DNA from 2 places in the Photobacterium sp. 53610 genome. Region 2 is predicted to be linked to the other one. Evidence: riboswitches for the same ligand, from Rfam matches in the RefSeq annotation. Region 2 holds a riboswitch; the other holds the start of a gene.
What was found. A riboswitch is a leader RNA that binds a small molecule or an ion and turns the genes downstream of it on or off. The one in region 2 is predicted to bind thiamine pyrophosphate.
Positions count from the first base shown of each region.

Region 1: linked by a shared signal. The riboswitch ahead of thiB (thiamine ABC transporter substrate binding subunit) and the one ahead of thiC (phosphomethylpyrimidine synthase ThiC) in region 2 are both predicted to bind thiamine pyrophosphate.

Region 1 covers NZ_JAXOFS010000003.1:47,121-55,188, forward strand. Annotated here, with positions in the region: gene rapA (RNA polymerase-associated protein RapA) at 1-1,365, opposite strand, end outside; gene SPK40_RS10170 (PhoH family protein) at 1,652-3,028, shown strand; gene thiQ (thiamine ABC transporter ATP-binding protein) at 3,057-3,770, opposite strand; gene thiP (thiamine/thiamine pyrophosphate ABC transporter permease ThiP) at 3,786-5,399, opposite strand; gene thiB (thiamine ABC transporter substrate binding subunit) at 5,416-6,402, opposite strand; TPP riboswitch at 6,512-6,630, opposite strand; gene SPK40_RS10190 (DUF547 domain-containing protein) at 6,703-7,503, opposite strand; gene leuD (3-isopropylmalate dehydratase small subunit) at 7,645-8,068, opposite strand, start outside.
Region 2 covers NZ_JAXOFS010000012.1:165-8,232, forward strand. Annotated here, with positions in the region: tRNA gene SPK40_RS19515 (tRNA-Trp) at 540-616, shown strand; gene crcB (fluoride efflux transporter CrcB) at 786-1,169, opposite strand; gene SPK40_RS19525 (universal stress protein) at 1,308-1,733, shown strand; TPP riboswitch at 1,814-1,911, shown strand; gene thiC (phosphomethylpyrimidine synthase ThiC) at 2,041-3,969, shown strand; gene thiE (thiamine phosphate synthase) at 3,966-4,607, shown strand; gene SPK40_RS19540 (HesA/MoeB/ThiF family protein) at 4,611-5,369, shown strand; gene thiS (sulfur carrier protein ThiS) at 5,366-5,575, shown strand; gene SPK40_RS19550 (thiazole synthase) at 5,577-6,347, shown strand; gene thiH (2-iminoacetate synthase ThiH) at 6,357-7,469, shown strand; gene SPK40_RS19560 (hypothetical protein) at 7,544-8,068, opposite strand, start outside.

The DNA.
Region 1 (8,068 bases), on a different contig from region 2:
CATGCCCGCGACACGCATCGCTGTGCTGTACTGAGACGGCATCGCCAGCGGATACAGATTCAGGTGGCGCTGCGGGAAGCCCTGCACGGCGGCACGGGTATTCCGGAATAGCACACGGCCGGTGCCGTGGCGGTCCATCAGGCTGTCGATCAGTTCCTGACGGGCGGCTGCCTGAGCGGTTTCATCGCTGTCTGAAGTCAGTGTTTCCAGCAGCGGAGCGATGTCCTGCTCCGGCAGCAGGCTGATCAGCGCCTGGCGGGTGTGGTCATCCAGTGCCTTTCCGGCCAGCAGCTCGGAAACTGCATCAGCGACCGGGGCATACTGGCGCTCTTCTTCCAGAAACGCGTCGTAATCGTAGAAGCGATCCGGGTCGAGCAGGCGCAGACGGGCAAAGTGACTCTGATGGCCCAGCTGGTCCGGGGTTGCCGTCAGCAGCAGGCAGCCCGGCGTTTTCTCAGCCAGCGCTTCAACGACCTGATATTCACGGCTCGGTTTGTCTTCGCTCCACACCAGATGGTGCGCTTCATCGACCACCAGCAGATCCCAGTCGGCTTCCAGAGCCTGTTCAAAGCGACGTTTGCTCTTGCGCAGGAAATCCAGTGAGCACAGCACATATTGGGCAGTATCAAATGGGTTGTGTGCATCTGCAAAGGATTCGACGCAGCGCTCTTCGTCAAAGATAGAGAAATGCAGGTTGAAGCGGCGCATCATCTCCACCAGCCACTGGTGCTGCAGGGTTTCCGGCACCAGGATCAAAATCCGTTCGGCACGGCCGGCCAGCACCTGCTGGTGGATGATCATCCCGGCCTCGATGGTTTTACCCAGACCGACTTCATCCGCCAGCAGGACGCGCGGTGCAAAACGGCGGCCGACTTCATGGGCAATGAACAGCTGATGCGGGATCAGTCCGGCACGCATGCCGCACAGGCCACGCAACGGACTTTTGTGTTGTTCGTGCTGGTTTTTCAGCGCACGGTAGCGCAGGGCGAAACGGTCCATGCGGTCAATCTGACCGGCGAACAGCTTGTCCTGAGGCTTGTTAAAACGGATCTGATTGCTAAGGAAAATTTCACGCAGTGTGACATTTTCTTCTCCGGTGTCCGTGCGGGTGCCGATATAGGTCAGCATGCCCTGTTGTTCTTCCACCTGCGCTACCTTGAGTGACCAGCCCTCCTGGCTTTCAGCCAGATCGCCGGTGTTAAACATCACACGGGTGACAGGGGCATCATGACGGGCGTAAACGCGATTCTCTTCACTGGCGGCAAACATCAGGGTGACGGTACGTGCATCCAGCGCGACCACAGTTCCTAACCCTAAATCACTTTCCGTGTCACTGATCCAGCGTTGACCCAAAGCAAATGGCATAGTGGAAAAAACCTTCTAATTATTTGAAATACTGGGGAGTTGCTTTCCGGTGGCGGTTTATATTTTGGCTACACTGAAATTAAGTGTAAGCCAGAAATCGCACCAGAAAAAAGGGGGCTAATGGTACTGCATGATGGGAGCGAGGTCACGAGCTAAGTGAGACTCTTATCGAGTGAGAAAATTGTCACAATATTTTCATTTTTTGCGGTCATTAATGGGATGCGGGTTTACGCTTAATAATGATAGCCGAGACCAATGGCTATCCCAGATGATCAAGGAGACGTCTATGGACGATGCTGATAGGAAAGTCTTTGTACTTGATACCAACATCCTGTTACATGAACCCCTCGCCATCTACTCCTTCAAAGAGCACGACGTTGTGATTCCCATGACGGTCCTGGAAGAACTCGACCGGATCAAAGACAGCAAACGGGATGTTGCCCGAGATGCCCGGGTCGCGATTCGCGCGCTGGAAGATATTTTTCATGATGCAACGCCGGAACAGATCTCTGCCGGTATTCCGCTCACGCGCGACGGTGAACATCAGGGTCGGATCGCGATTTTTGCCGACTATGAGATTCACGAAACGGTGCATGCGTTTGCGGATAAAGCCGGTGACAACCGGATTCTGAATGGGGTGCTCTACTTGCAGCATCACTATGCTCCCCGGGAAGTGGTGCTGATCACCAAAGACATTAACATGCGTCTGCGTGCCAAAGGGGCCGGGGTGTTTAATGTCGATGATTACCGTTCCGACCAGCTGATTGACGATGTCAGTCTGCTGACCAAAGGGTTCCACCGCTATCCGGGCAGTTTCTGGGAGCGGGTGGGAGAATGTCACTCTGAAAAACGCGGCCGCTCAACCCTGCACAAGCTGCCGCAGGAATTGTTTGATTCACCTTTTGTCAATCAGTACCTGATTGATCAGGACACGGATTTTGCCGCCCGGATCCAGGATCTCGACGGGGAAAACGTCACTCTGAAAGATCTGGGGCATGAGCGGTTGATGCACCGTCAGGCCTGGGGGATTCATCCGAAGAATATTTATCAGGGCATGGCGCTCGATGCGCTGCTCGATCCGGATATTGATCTGGTGATCCTGACCGGCCCGGCCGGCTGTGGTAAGACGATCCTGGCGATGGCGGCTGCGCTGGAGCAGGTGATTGAAAAAGGGATGTATGACAAGATTATCGTGACCCGGAATACCCCGGATATCGCCGAATCCATCGGTTTCCTGCCGGGGACGGAAGAAGAGAAGATGATGCCCTGGCTGGCCGCAGTGACAGATACCATGGAAGCACTGCACAAGCATGATGTCTGCACCGACGGCTCGATGAAATACATTTTCGAAAAAGCCAACATCCAGTTCAAATCGATTAACTTTATGCGCGGCCGCTCGATTCAGAACGCCTTTGTGTTGCTGGATGAGTGTCAGAACCTGACCGCGTCGCAAATCAAGACCATCATCACCCGGTGTGGTGAGGGCACCAAGCTGGTCTGTTCCGGTAACTTGGCACAGATCGATTCTACATACCTGTCGCCTGTGACATCAGGCCTGACCTATATCGTTGAACGATTTAAGGATTTTGAAGGCAGTGCCAACATTTATCTGAATGGCGTGGTCCGCAGCCGTCTGGCGGAATTTGCGGAAGAAAACCTGTAATCACAGGGCGTGTGATCTGCCGGAGTACTCAGCGCCCCAGATATTTTCTTAACCCATCATCTGATGCCTCACTCAGCACCTGCTGGGTGGGGCCACACACCTGAATGCGACCCTGATCGACAAAGGCACAATGGTCGGCGATCTTCATGGCGTCATCCGGGCTGTGGGTGATCATCAGCACCGTGATCCCGGCTTCTTTCGCCAGACCGGCAACCAGATCCAGCATTTCCTGCCGCAGCGCCGGATCCAGGGCAGAAAAAGGCTCATCCAGTAACAGCAGCGGGCGGTGGCGCACCAGGCAGCGAGCCAGTGCGACCCGTTGTTTCTGGCCGCCGGAAAGCTGCTCCGGCAGGCGATCCAGATACGGGCCGATCCCCACCCGCTGGGCAGCCGTTTGAACCTGCACTTTCTCTGCGGCGCTGAGCTTGAGGCCGGGATGGATCCCCAGCGCAATGTTGTCGAACACACTCAGGTGCGGAAACAGGTTGTGATCCTGAAACAGGATCGACAGCGGTCGCTCTGCCGGTGATTGCCGGTCAATTTTTTCACCGTCGATATAAAGCTCGCCACTGTCGGGTTTGAGGAATCCGGCAATCATCGCCAGCAGGGTACTTTTGCCAGCCCCGCTGGGGCCGATTACGGCCAGGATGTCGCCTTTATCGACGCTGAGATCGAAGCTCAGCGTCATGGATTCCTGATGACCATGGCGGTAGCAGTGACAGAGTTGGGACAGGGTCAGCATCGGGGCAGTCATAGGTTATCCATGTGAAGCGTGAACGGAGGAAGCGGTGCGGGATATGAGCAGGCGCTCCACCGCAGTAAAAATTCCCAGGCTGAGCAGCAGCAGGAATAGTGCGGCAACGGCAGCAGCATCCATCTGATAGCTGTCCATCAGCTGGAACAGGTAGAGCGGCAGCGTCTGAAAATCCTGACTGCCGAACAGGGCAATGGCCCCGAGATCGCCCAGTGACAGGACAAAGCTGATTGCCATCGCCTGAGCGACTGGTTTGCGCAGCGCCCGCCATTCCACCAGATACAACCGGGACAGGCCGCGCATGCCCAGACTCTGACACAGCGGGTTGTACTGCTGGGCCAGATGCAGCATGGGCTGACTCAGGGTCTTGATGACATAAGGCAGCGCCATCAGGGCATTGACGGCGACCACCACCCAGAAAGCCGAGGCAAATACATCGGTGAACTCGCGCAGTAACAGAAACAGCCCGGTGCTGATCACCAGGCCCGGCGTGACCAGAATGATGGTGCCGATCAGCTCCAGGCCATCGGCTGAGGCTTTGTAATGCTGCAAACGCCAGAACCGGCTGGCACAGAGAATGGCAATCCCACCGATCAGGGCCAGCAGGCAGGCCAGTGCAGCGATTTGCAGCGAGTGGCTGACGGCCTGCCAGAGTGCAGGCGTACTGAGTAAGCCGGGCAGTTTGCTGTTGATCCCTGCACTCAGCACGGCCAGCATCGGCGGTATCACCAGCAGCAGCACGGCACCGATCCAGAATCCATCCCAGCATCGGGCCGCCCGGCTGTCGAGATAGTTCGGGTGGCCCTGCTGTACCCGGCCGGTAAGGGTCGACAGTGGCCGGGCAAAGCGCTGACTCACGAGGACCAGCGAGCAGCAAAGCAGCATCTGCCAAAGCGCCAGCATGGCACCGGCGGCTAAATCAAAGTCATATCGCAGCGCCTGATAAATGGCCAGCTCGATGGTGGTTGCTTTCGGGCCGCCGCCAAGAGACATGATGACGGCAAAACTGGTGAAACAGAGCATGAAGACCAGACCTGCCACCTGCGGCAGTTGCTGACGCAGCCGCGGCCAGGCGACCAGCCGGAACAGCGGCCAGCCTCGCATCCCTAAGTGTGCGGCGAGCTGATGCTGTTCGGCGGGAATGCCTTCCAGACTTTGCAGCATCAACCGGCTGGCCAGCGGCAGGTTAAGAAAAACATGGGCCAGCAGAATGCCGTTCAGGCCATAAATACTGAACGGCAGTTTCATCTCCAGCGTCGCCAGCCACTGGGCCAGCAGGCCGCTGTTGCCATAAATGGCCAGCAGACCGAACACGGCGACCAGAACCGGCAGAACGACGGTCATGGCGAACAGGCGCAGCAGCAGCGCCCGGCCGGGAAAACGGCGGCGTGACAGGGCATAAGCGACTGGGATGGCCGGGAGCACGCTCAGCAGCGTTGATAAAATGGCCTGCTGAAAGCTGAATGCAGTGACATGGCGCAGGTAAGGATCCTGCCAGAGCGCCAGCGGCCGGATGTCGGTCGCCTGCGCCAGCAGAGCGCTGAGCGCTCCGCCGACCAGGATCAGAATGAGCCCGGCACTCAGCAGGCCGGGCAGGCTGGAACGGGAAAGTAACAACGTCAGTCCTACAGGATTATTGCGTCAGGGCTGTTTGCCATTCGCGGACCCAGGTTTTGCGCTCTTTCGCAACTTCGTCAGCACTGAATTCCAGCGATTTGGCCGGACGCGGCAGTGCTTTGAACGCTTCAGGCAGCGGCTGATCGGTGACCGGATACATCCAGTTGCCGGTCGGGATCTGGGACTGGAAGCCCGGCGTCAGGATAAAGTTCATGAACTTATCCGCCAGCGCCTGATTTGGGCTGTGCTTCAGTTTAGCGGCAACTTCCACCTGCATGTAGTGGCCTTCACTGAAGTTGGCCGCTTTATATTTGTCTTCCTTCTCGGCAATGATGTGATAGGCCGGGGAAGTGGTGTAAGACAGCACCAGATCGGTCTCGCCCTTGAGGAACATATTGTAGGCTTCTGACCAGCCTTTGGTGACGGTCACGGTCTTCTTGGCCAGTTGCTGCCAGGCATCAGAGGACTGGTCTCCGTAGACGGATTTCACCCACAGCATCAGCCCCTGACCCGGGGTCGAAGTACGCGGATCCTGATAGATCAGATTCAGGTCGTCACGTTCGACCAGCGCTTTCAGGCTGGCTGGCGGGTTCTTGAGCTTCTGGCTGTCGTAAATAAAGGCGAAATAACCGTAATCGAAAGGCACGAAGGTTTGATCCTGCCAGCCCCCCGGAATGGTGACAGCGGATGTGTCGACACCGCTTTTTGCCAGCAGCCCGGTTTTCTTCGCTTCCGTCATCAGGTTGTTGTCCAGACCCAGCAGGACATCGGCTTTCGTGTTTTTGCCTTCCAGACGGACACGGTTGAGGATGGACACCCCATCGTCCAGCGCAACGAACTGCAAATCACAGCCACATTCTTTTTCGAAGGTTTTTTCAATTGCAGGGCCCGGGCCCCAGTCTGCGGTAAACGAACTGTAGGTGTATACCGTCAGAGTCGGTTGAGCAGCGGCTGCAGACGAGGTGGCAACCAGTAAGGGTAAAGCTTTCAGTATGTGTTTCACAAAGCGCTCCTGAGTACCTGCTTGGCAGGGAATTCCGATTTCTTCAAGGCGCGGCGTTGAGTGAGCGGGAGCACGTCCCAGGAAAGTCACGAAAAGGGAAAGTAATGATGTGCTTTCAGTTTCTCAATTCCTACGCCAGCATGACCTGGTTCAGGTTCAATGGGTCCCGTGTGCTGCATATGAATAAACAGACACGATCTCAGTCCGGAGACTCCCCATGAGAACGGCTCTCATTGTAAACGGGGCGGGCACGGGTTGCCAGCCGGAATTATTAGCGGATGCCAGTCTGGGATCCGGGAACTAGCGAATCTCATTCAGGCGCCAGTCATAATCATACCTTGGGCTGGTGAGCGTGACCGGCTGTTTACGGTAGCGGTTGAGGTGTTTCTGCAGATCTGTCAGTGAGCCGAAATCAGACTGATACCAGTCATAAATCGAAGACAGCCGGACTTGCCCGCCTTTGTCATCGACGCCTTTGGGGCTGTTGGTGAAGCGGCGTGCGGCGCCGTCGAGCTGAGCATTGATCTGGTCGGCATGCATGACTTCCGGCAGCAGATCCGGGCAGCCCAGACTGGCGCAGTTCACCACATAGTGAATGCGTTTGTCCTGCCAGATCGGGCGGAGAATACGGTGCTCGATATCGTTCAGGGACAGTTTTTTGCCGTCAATGGTGATCAGCTGTTCATCCCAGGGCCCGAAACTGAACAGCCCCCCCAGCTTGGTAATTGAGCTGACCGGATAGTGGTCGAGGATCACTTTGACGGTCAGCGCATTGTAGAGATTCACCCAGTATGCGAACTGCTCATTGCGGTTTAAACGACGGGGATCGCGTGAGGTCAGCCCGGCAATATACTGATTCAGGCTGCTTTTATCTTGTGGACTGACTGCAGCGTAGCGAAAACGGGTCTGTTGTGGGGCGACGAGCAGGTAGGTGTTCAGCAGACTTTGCCAGACGCTGTGATCCACTGTGGTGGTGCTTTTGGGGTTGCTGGTTTGCCAGAACGGCCAGAGGTCGGCTTTTGGCGCGGCCATGGGGGCTGATGAGAAGCTGAGTAAAATCAGGACAGTGAATAAAGGCAGAGCCCGGCGGAACGAAAACATGTGAACACCTCTGTAGATGGTTGATATCTAAGAGACCGAAAGGAAACGCGTTTCTTTCTGGTTCGTGTGATGTCTTGCCTGCAGACCTGAACAAAACACCCTGCCGGAGCAGGGTGTCTGAGGCTGACTCTTGAGTATAGATCAGGCTAAAAAAGCCGGGATCTTGCTTTCATATTCCGCGATTTTATCTTCGTGTTGCAGCGTCAGGCCAATGTTGTCCAGACCGTTCAGCAGGCAGTGGCGGCGGAACTCGTCGATTTCAAATGAATACGATTTGCCGTTGGCACTGACCGTCATGGTTTCCAGATCAACCGTCACTTCGGCGCCTTCATTGGCTTCGACATACTGGAAGATTTCGTTCACTTCCGTTTCCGTCAGGCGTACCGGCACCATCTGGTTATTGATTGAGTTACCGTAGAAGATGTCGGCAAAGCTGGGTGCAATCATTACTTTGATGCCGTAATCCGCCAGCGCCCACGGGGCGTGTTCGCGGGAAGAACCACAGCCGAAGTTTTCCCGGGCCAGCAAGATGCTGGCACCCTGATAGCGCGGGTAGTTCAGGACA
Region 2 (8,068 bases):
TCCGTCCTTCGGCCGGACGCCTCCCGGTCGAATGCGATTCCAGCTGTCCGCTACTTCTTAAAGAAACCCAGTCAGTCATGACTTTTTTTTGCTATTTGCTATTCGTGATTTGATTTCTGACAGTTGGATATCCGCCTATTGGCAGGACGAATCTTTCCCTCTCTCTGCCCGTTGTTTTAAAACTTAAGACATAACCACAGATGTGCCCCATGGGATGAAAGTTGAAGTCCACAGAAGAACTACTGGACTCTGCGCTAAAGCGCATCCCAGGAGCACCTGTAGTGATTTGAGATAGGGTGTATTCATCTTCTAAAACGCTGGTGACACTCTGTCTACACGTCTGATATCGTGTTTTGGTTCTTAACCAGGATCAGCTGGAATGTTGTTGTCTGGCGAGGGAATACTGCACCAATCGGCCACGTAAACCTGTTGAGTTTGATGATCGATGTTTTAGTAGGCGGTTGAGCATCAAATTGATAAATTTCGACATTCAGGGCTGGTAATTATCATCAGTCTATATACAATACTTACCACACGACAGGGGTGTAGCTCCAATTGGCAGAGCAGCGGATTCCAAATCCGCGTGTTGGGAGTTCGAATCTCTCCACCCCTGCCATCTCTTTTAAGCTCTCGCAGAAATGCGGGAGCTTTTTCGTTTTCAGCGTTTATCTAACGCGATACCGTACGGCATTACATCCTCAGAATGCTGAATTTATTCGAGCCCAAATCGAAAAAAAGCCTCATCTATGATGAGGCTGGTACCAATCTAAACTCTCACGTCAGTCTTAGCTTCTCATCATCAGCTGATAGCCAATAAAGCAGGCAGAAATACTCAGGAATACATTTAAGAGCAGGTTCAGTGTCATCTTGGCGTACTCGCCGTGCTGAAGCAGGACGACGTTATCCATGGAGAAGGTTGAAAATGTCGTGAGGGCGCCGAGAAAGCCCAATCCAAGAATCGGACGCCATGGTGAGGCTTCAATCATTCCCTGATTCAGGGCTGACATCAGCAGTCCCATGATAAATGAACCGATGACATTGACGGCGAGGGTCCCATAAGGGAAGCCGCGTCCAAACAGGACAACAGACAGCTCGGCTATCAGATAACGGGCACATGCACCAAAGGCTCCGCCAAAGGCAACATAGCTTAAAACGATGAGTTGATTCATTTGTACGCTGGTCTCTGTCAGTCAAACCAGATACTAATACCATGAAATGAACTCTCTGTTGAGACAGTCACTAAGGTAATTCACAAAACAATGTGCTATATGGTGTTGTATTGCAAGTGTTCGTGAATTGAGGTGGTGATGAAGCTTTATAAAACGGTCTTGCTGGCACTCAATCCAGATGATCAACGGGCACAGCAGTTGATCGTGAAAGCCGGGGTCGTGGCAAGCCATAACAATGCAGACCTACATCTGGCATATGTCGAGCCCGGGGTCGGTAATCTGAGTTTTTTGGATATTGAGCTGCAACTGAAAGAAGCCCATGACGATCAGGAGCTCAGGCGAATGGCGCAGTTGTCTGAATTAGCCACCCATTCTCCGCAGCCTGTGCGCGCGATGCATCTCTATGATGGTGATGTTGCAAAACATCTCATTGAACTGGCAGCAAAAATACATGCAGACTTAGTGATTGTCGGCCATGCCAAAACGGATCTGCACTGGTTGCGAGAAGATGTCCGTCGTGAATTGGATCTGCATTTAAAGTGCGATGTGCTGATTTGTCGCTGATGCGTGACGGTTTTTACTGATTCCTGAAATTCAGTAAAGACCGCTTGCTGTCGGGATACACCTTTCTTATACTCGTTAGCTGAAACTTGTCGGAGTGCCAACTGGCTGAGACCGCATTGCGGGATCCGTTGAACCTGATCAGATTAGTATCTGCGAAGGGAACAAGAGAAAATCTTCTGCCTAGCTGTACCTGTCGTGTACAGCTGCTGTATCAGACGATGTGACACGCCCTACTTGTGTCCGCCTCTTGTTTACGCGCCCATCCGTCAAGCAACTTCCCAGAAATATCAGATGAAAGGAAATTGCTATGTCGAGTCGCAAGCAAGCGAGACTGGAAGCGAAACAATTTATTGATTCACTCACTACCCAAGCCTACCCGAATTCCCGAAAAATCTATGTCACCGGCAGCCGGGATGATATCCGTGTCGGCATGCGTGAGATTGCTCAGGCTGACTCCTTAGTCGGCGGGGATAAAAATAACCCGATTTTTGAGTCGAACGAACCGGTACGAGTCTACGATACCTCTGGCTTTTATACCGATCCGGAACAGACGATTGATATCTACAGTGGTCTGCCAAAGCTGCGTGAAAACTGGATTGAAGAGCGGAATGATACTGAGCTGTTGGATGAGCTGAGTTCTGCCTATACCAAAGAGCGTCTGGCTGATGACACCTTAGATGAGCTGCGTTTTGCGCTCCGTGCCCGTGTCCGCCGGGCTAAGCCAGGCCTGTGCGTGACTCAGATGCACTACGCCCGCAAGGGGATCATCACGCCGGAGATGGAATATATCGCGCTCCGTGAAAACATGGGTCGCGCTCGTTACCGTGATGAAGTGCTGAACCAGCAGCATCCGGGACAAAGCTTCGGCGCCAACCTGCCCAAAGACATCACCCCTGAATTTGTGCGAAAAGAAGTGGCTGAAGGTCGCGCTATTATCCCGTCTAACATCAACCACCCGGAATCTGAGCCGATGATTATCGGTCGTAATTTTCTGGTGAAGGTGAATGCCAATATCGGGAACTCAGCGGTCAGCTCTTCGATTGAAGAAGAAGTGGAAAAGCTGGTGTGGTCGACCCGCTGGGGCGGCGATACCGTGATGGACCTGTCAACCGGCAGGAACATTCACGAGACCCGTGAGTGGATCATCCGCAACAGTCCGGTGCCGATTGGAACCGTACCAATGTATCAGGCGCTGGAGAAGGTGAACGGCATTGCTGAGAACCTCAATTGGGACGTGTTCCGTGACACCTTGCTGGAGCAGGCGGAACAGGGCGTTGACTACTTTACGATTCACGCAGGTGTGTTGCTGCGCTACGTCCCGATGACGGCCAAGCGCGTGACCGGTATTGTTTCCCGTGGCGGTTCTATCATGGCGAAATGGTGTCTGGCACATCACAAAGAAAGCTTCCTGTATGAGCACTTCCGCGAGATCTGCGAGATCTGTGCGAAATACGATATCGCACTGTCGCTGGGTGATGGTCTGCGTCCGGGCTCAGTCGCGGATGCCAATGACGAAGCCCAGTTCAGCGAACTGCGTACACTGGGTGAGCTGACTCAGATCGCCTGGGAATATGATGTGCAGGTGATGATTGAAGGCCCGGGGCATGTGCCGATGCATATGATCAAGGAAAACATGGAAGAGCAGCTCAAGCACTGCCATGAAGCCCCGTTCTATACCTTAGGCCCGCTGACGACCGATATTGCCCCGGGTTATGACCATATCACCTCTGGGATTGGTGCCGCGATGATTGGCTGGTACGGCTGTGCCATGCTGTGTTACGTGACGCCGAAAGAGCATCTCGGTCTGCCGAATAAAGATGACGTAAAGACCGGCCTGATTACCTACAAACTTTGTGCTCACGCGGCTGATCTGGCCAAAGGACACCCGGGAGCGCAGGTCCGAGACAATGCATTGTCAAAGGCCCGTTTTGAATTCCGCTGGGAAGATCAGTTCAATCTGGGTCTGGACCCGGATACTGCCCGTGCATTCCACGATGAAACCCTGCCGCAGGAATCCGGCAAGATCGCGCATTTCTGTTCGATGTGCGGACCTAAATTCTGTTCGATGAAGATTTCTCAGGAAGTGCGGGATTATGCGAAAGCACAGAATGAGGCTCAGGTGATCCAGTTACTGGAGGATCCGCTGGAAGGCATGCGCCAGAAATCGGCCGAATTCCGGGAAAAAGGCAGCGAACTATATCATCAGGCGAAAACCCATGAGGCAGATCAGGCATGAGTGGGGCGCAACAACTGACATTTCCGGGAATGGAGGGCGGCATCGGGCCGCTCTATCCTGTAGTCGATGATGTTCGCTGGATTGCCCGACTGCTGCCGCTGGGTGTGAAAACGGTTCAGCTGCGGATGAAAGATCCGGCACATCCAGAACTGGAAACACAAATCATCGAAGCCATCCGGCTGGGCCGCGAGCACAACGCTCAGGTGTTTATCAATGACTACTGGCAGCTGGCGCTGAAACACGGCGCTTACGGGGTGCATCTGGGACAGGAAGATCTGGATACCGCCGATCTGGATGCCTTGCGTCATGCCGGTATCCGGCTGGGTGTCTCTACCCGGACGTCGGCTGAGTTGCAGCGCGGCCTGGCGATTGCGCCGAGCTATGTGGCAATCGGCCACATTTTCCCGACGCCGACCAAGGACATGCCGACCCCGCCGCAAGGGGTTGCACAGCTGCAGGAACATCTGGCGACCGTAGCGGACCGTTATCCGACGGTGGCTATCGGCGGAATTGACTTGAGCAATGTGGCGGACGTCTGGCAGACCGGCGTGTCCTGTGTCGCCGTGGTGCGGGCCGTGACGGCTGCACCGGACACGGAGCAGGCTCTGGCCGCTTTCGCTGAAAAGCTGGTGAGGTAAGCCATGCTGACTGACGAATCTTTTTTACGCTATCACCGTCAGGTGCAGTTGCCGGAAATTGGTGAGCAGGGTCAGCTGGCCCTGCAACAGGCCAAGGTGCTGATCATCGGTGCCGGTGGTCTGGGAGCGCCCGCGGCGTTGTATCTGGCCGGTGCCGGTGTGGGCAGTCTGGTGATTGCGGACGGCGACCGGGTGGAGCGTTCCAACCTCCAACGCCAGATCATCTACCGTGATGACAATCAGGGCGAGAGCAAGGCCCAGGCCGCAGTCGCGCAGGTGAAGGCACTCAATCCGCACATCCGGGCCCGGGCCGTGACCGCCAATCTGGCTAAGTTACAGCTGTCGATGGAAATCAGCCTTGCGGATGTGGTGCTCGATTGCACCGACAATTTTGCCAGCCGCCATGCCATCAATCAGGCCTGTTTCGAACACGGCAAGCAGCTGATCTCCGGGGCGGCGATCCGCTGGCAGGGGCAACTGATGAACTTTGATTTCCGGGCGCAGCAGGGGCCTTGCTATCACTGCCTGTTTCCGCACGGTGACATGCAGGCACCGCAAAATTGCAGCGAGTCCGGGATTGCCGGTCCCGTCGTCGGGATCATGGGGACCTTCCAGGCCTTGCAGGCTATCAAGGCGATCACCGGCAGTGGCGAATCTGGCAAGGGTCAGTTCCGCCAGTTTGACGGCCTCACCCTGCAATGGCAGCAGTTTGCTCTGCCCGTGAACCCGCAATGCTCTGTATGCAGTAAGGAATCTTTATGACCATGATTAACGTTCAGGTGAACGATAAAGCTATGCAGCTGGCGGCAGAAACCTCGCTACGAGCGCTGCTGGAGCAACTGGCAATGCCGCTGGATGCCACCGCAGTGGCGCTCAATCAGTCGATTGTCAGTCGTGATTGCTGGGGAGACACCGTGCTCAGCGATGGCGACGCGATCGCCCTGTTTCAAGCTATTGCAGGAGGCTGAGATGCTGACGATTGCTGATAAAACGTTTTCATCCCGTCTGTTTACCGGTACCGGCAAGTATGCCGGCCGGGATGTGATGGCGCAGTCCATTCTGGCTTCCGGTTCGGAACTGGTGACCATGGCACTCAAACGGGTCGACATTGAAAACCGGGACGATGACATCCTGGCGCCGCTGCGTGCCGCCGGGGTGAACCTGCTGCCGAATACCTCCGGCGCGAAAAATGCGAAGGAAGCGATTTTTGCCGCGCAGCTGGCCCGTGAGGCGCTGGGCACTCACTGGCTGAAACTGGAAATTCATCCGGACCCGAAATATCTGATGCCGGATCCGATTGAAACGCTGATTGCCGCAGAAGCGCTGGTCAAACAGGGCTTTATTGTGCTGCCTTACTGTCATGCCGATCCGGTGCTCTGTAAGCGGCTGGAAGAAGTCGGTTGCGCGGCGGTCATGCCGCTGGGTGCGCCGATTGGCTCCAATAAAGGGCTGGCCTCACGGGATTTCCTCGACATCATTATCGATCAGGCACGGGTGCCGGTGATTGTGGATGCCGGGATTGGCGCGCCGTCTCATGCGGCGGAAGCTATGGAGCGGGGCGCGGATGCGGTGCTGGTCAATACCGCGATTGCTGCGGCGGCTGATCCGGTGGCCATGGGCCGGGCATTCAAACTGGCGGTCGAAAGCGGACGGATGGCTTATGAAGCCGGTCTGGCCGGGACAGTCAGCCAGGCTGTTGCATCCAGCCCACTGACGGCGTTTCTGGATGCCAGCATTTAAGGAGGCGGCATGAGTTATGCGGATGTCTGGCGTCAGCTGGACTGGGATGATGTCCGGCTGTCGATTTACAGTAAAACGGCGGCGGATGTTGAGCGTGCACTCAGCAAACGCAAGCGGGATCTCGAAGACTTCAAAGCTTTGATTTCCCCGGCTGCCGAGGCTTATCTGGAGCAAATGGCACAGCAGTCGGCGTCTCTGACGCGGCAGCGTTTTGGCCGGACGATCGGATTTTACGTGCCTTTGTATCTGTCGAATCTCTGTGCCAACAGCTGCACTTACTGCGGATTTACCATGGAGAACAAGATCAAGCGAAGGACACTGACGCTGGACGAGATTGAGCGTGAATGTGCGGCGATCAAAGCGCTGAATTTTGATAACGTGCTGCTGGTCACCGGTGAGCACGAACGTAAGGTCGGGATAGATTATTTCCGTCAGAGTGTTCCGGCAATCAAGCGTCACTTCAGTTACCTGTCGATGGAAGTCCAGCCGCTGGATCAGGCGGAATATGCCGAGCTGAAAACGCTGGGGCTGGATGCGGTGATGGTTTATCAGGAAACCTACAGTGCACCGACTTATGCCCAGCACCATTTACGCGGCAATAAGATGGACTTTGTGTACCGGCTGGAAACCCCGGACCGACTGGCGCGGGCCGGCATTGATAAAATCGGCATCGGCGCACTGATTGGTCTGGAAGAATGGCGGACTGACTGTTTTTTTGTCGCCAGCCATCTGGATTATCTGGAGCGGACTTACTGGCAGACCCGTTATTCGATTTCGTTTCCGCGACTGCGTCCGTGTACGGGCGGATTAGAGCCGAAATCTGTGATGAGTGACCGCCAACTGGTGCAGCTGATCTGCGCATACCGGCTGTTCAACAGTGAGGTTGAGCTGTCCATGTCGACCCGGGAATCCCCGCATTTTCGCGACAACGTGTTGCCGCTGGGGATCACCAGCATGTCGGCAGGATCCAAAACGCAACCGGGAGGTTATGCCGATAACGAGCCGGAGCTGGAGCAGTTTGCGATCAGCGATGAGCGGGCGGTCAGTGACGTGACGCAGGCGGTGAAGCAGCACGGTTTTGAGGTCGTCTGGAAAGACTGGCACCCGGTTTATTCCGGCTGATTGCTTAGCGAAAGCTGCAGAGAAAATGAAAGGGCTGATGAAAACCATCAGCCCTTTTTGATGAGATGAAACAATTATTCCGTAAAGACGGCGTTGACCTTGGCGTCGTAACGGGCATTGATGTTGGATGAATAATGTCTGGCTGTCAGCTCAATTTTCAGTTTCTGAACATCGACCGGTTCATCAAAAGAGACAGAGAGTGTGCCTGAAGGGTATTTCAGGTAGCTCGGATAAACCCGTTCATTATTTTCGTTATAGATGAACGCAACTACAGACTGATTACGGGCATTGGCGGTTGTGTTGACAACCAGTTCCAGCGATTTCACTTTCTTGTTGTTGTACGGCGTAATTTCCACCCATTTGGTCACTGGCGTCCCAAAGCTGGCATAGAGTGAGGTACCGGCGGAGATTTGCTCATCAAAATCAATCACAGGATCGTGATCCGGGTAGCTGGTGGCATCGTTCGGTTTACTGTTGCCGAAATACTCCTGAATCAGGCTGAAGCCATCGCCGTCGTAATCGGTATTGGCATCAAGCCCGACCACCTCATAAGTTTTTTTCCACCAGGTTGGCAGATGGTCGTTATCGATGCTCGTGCT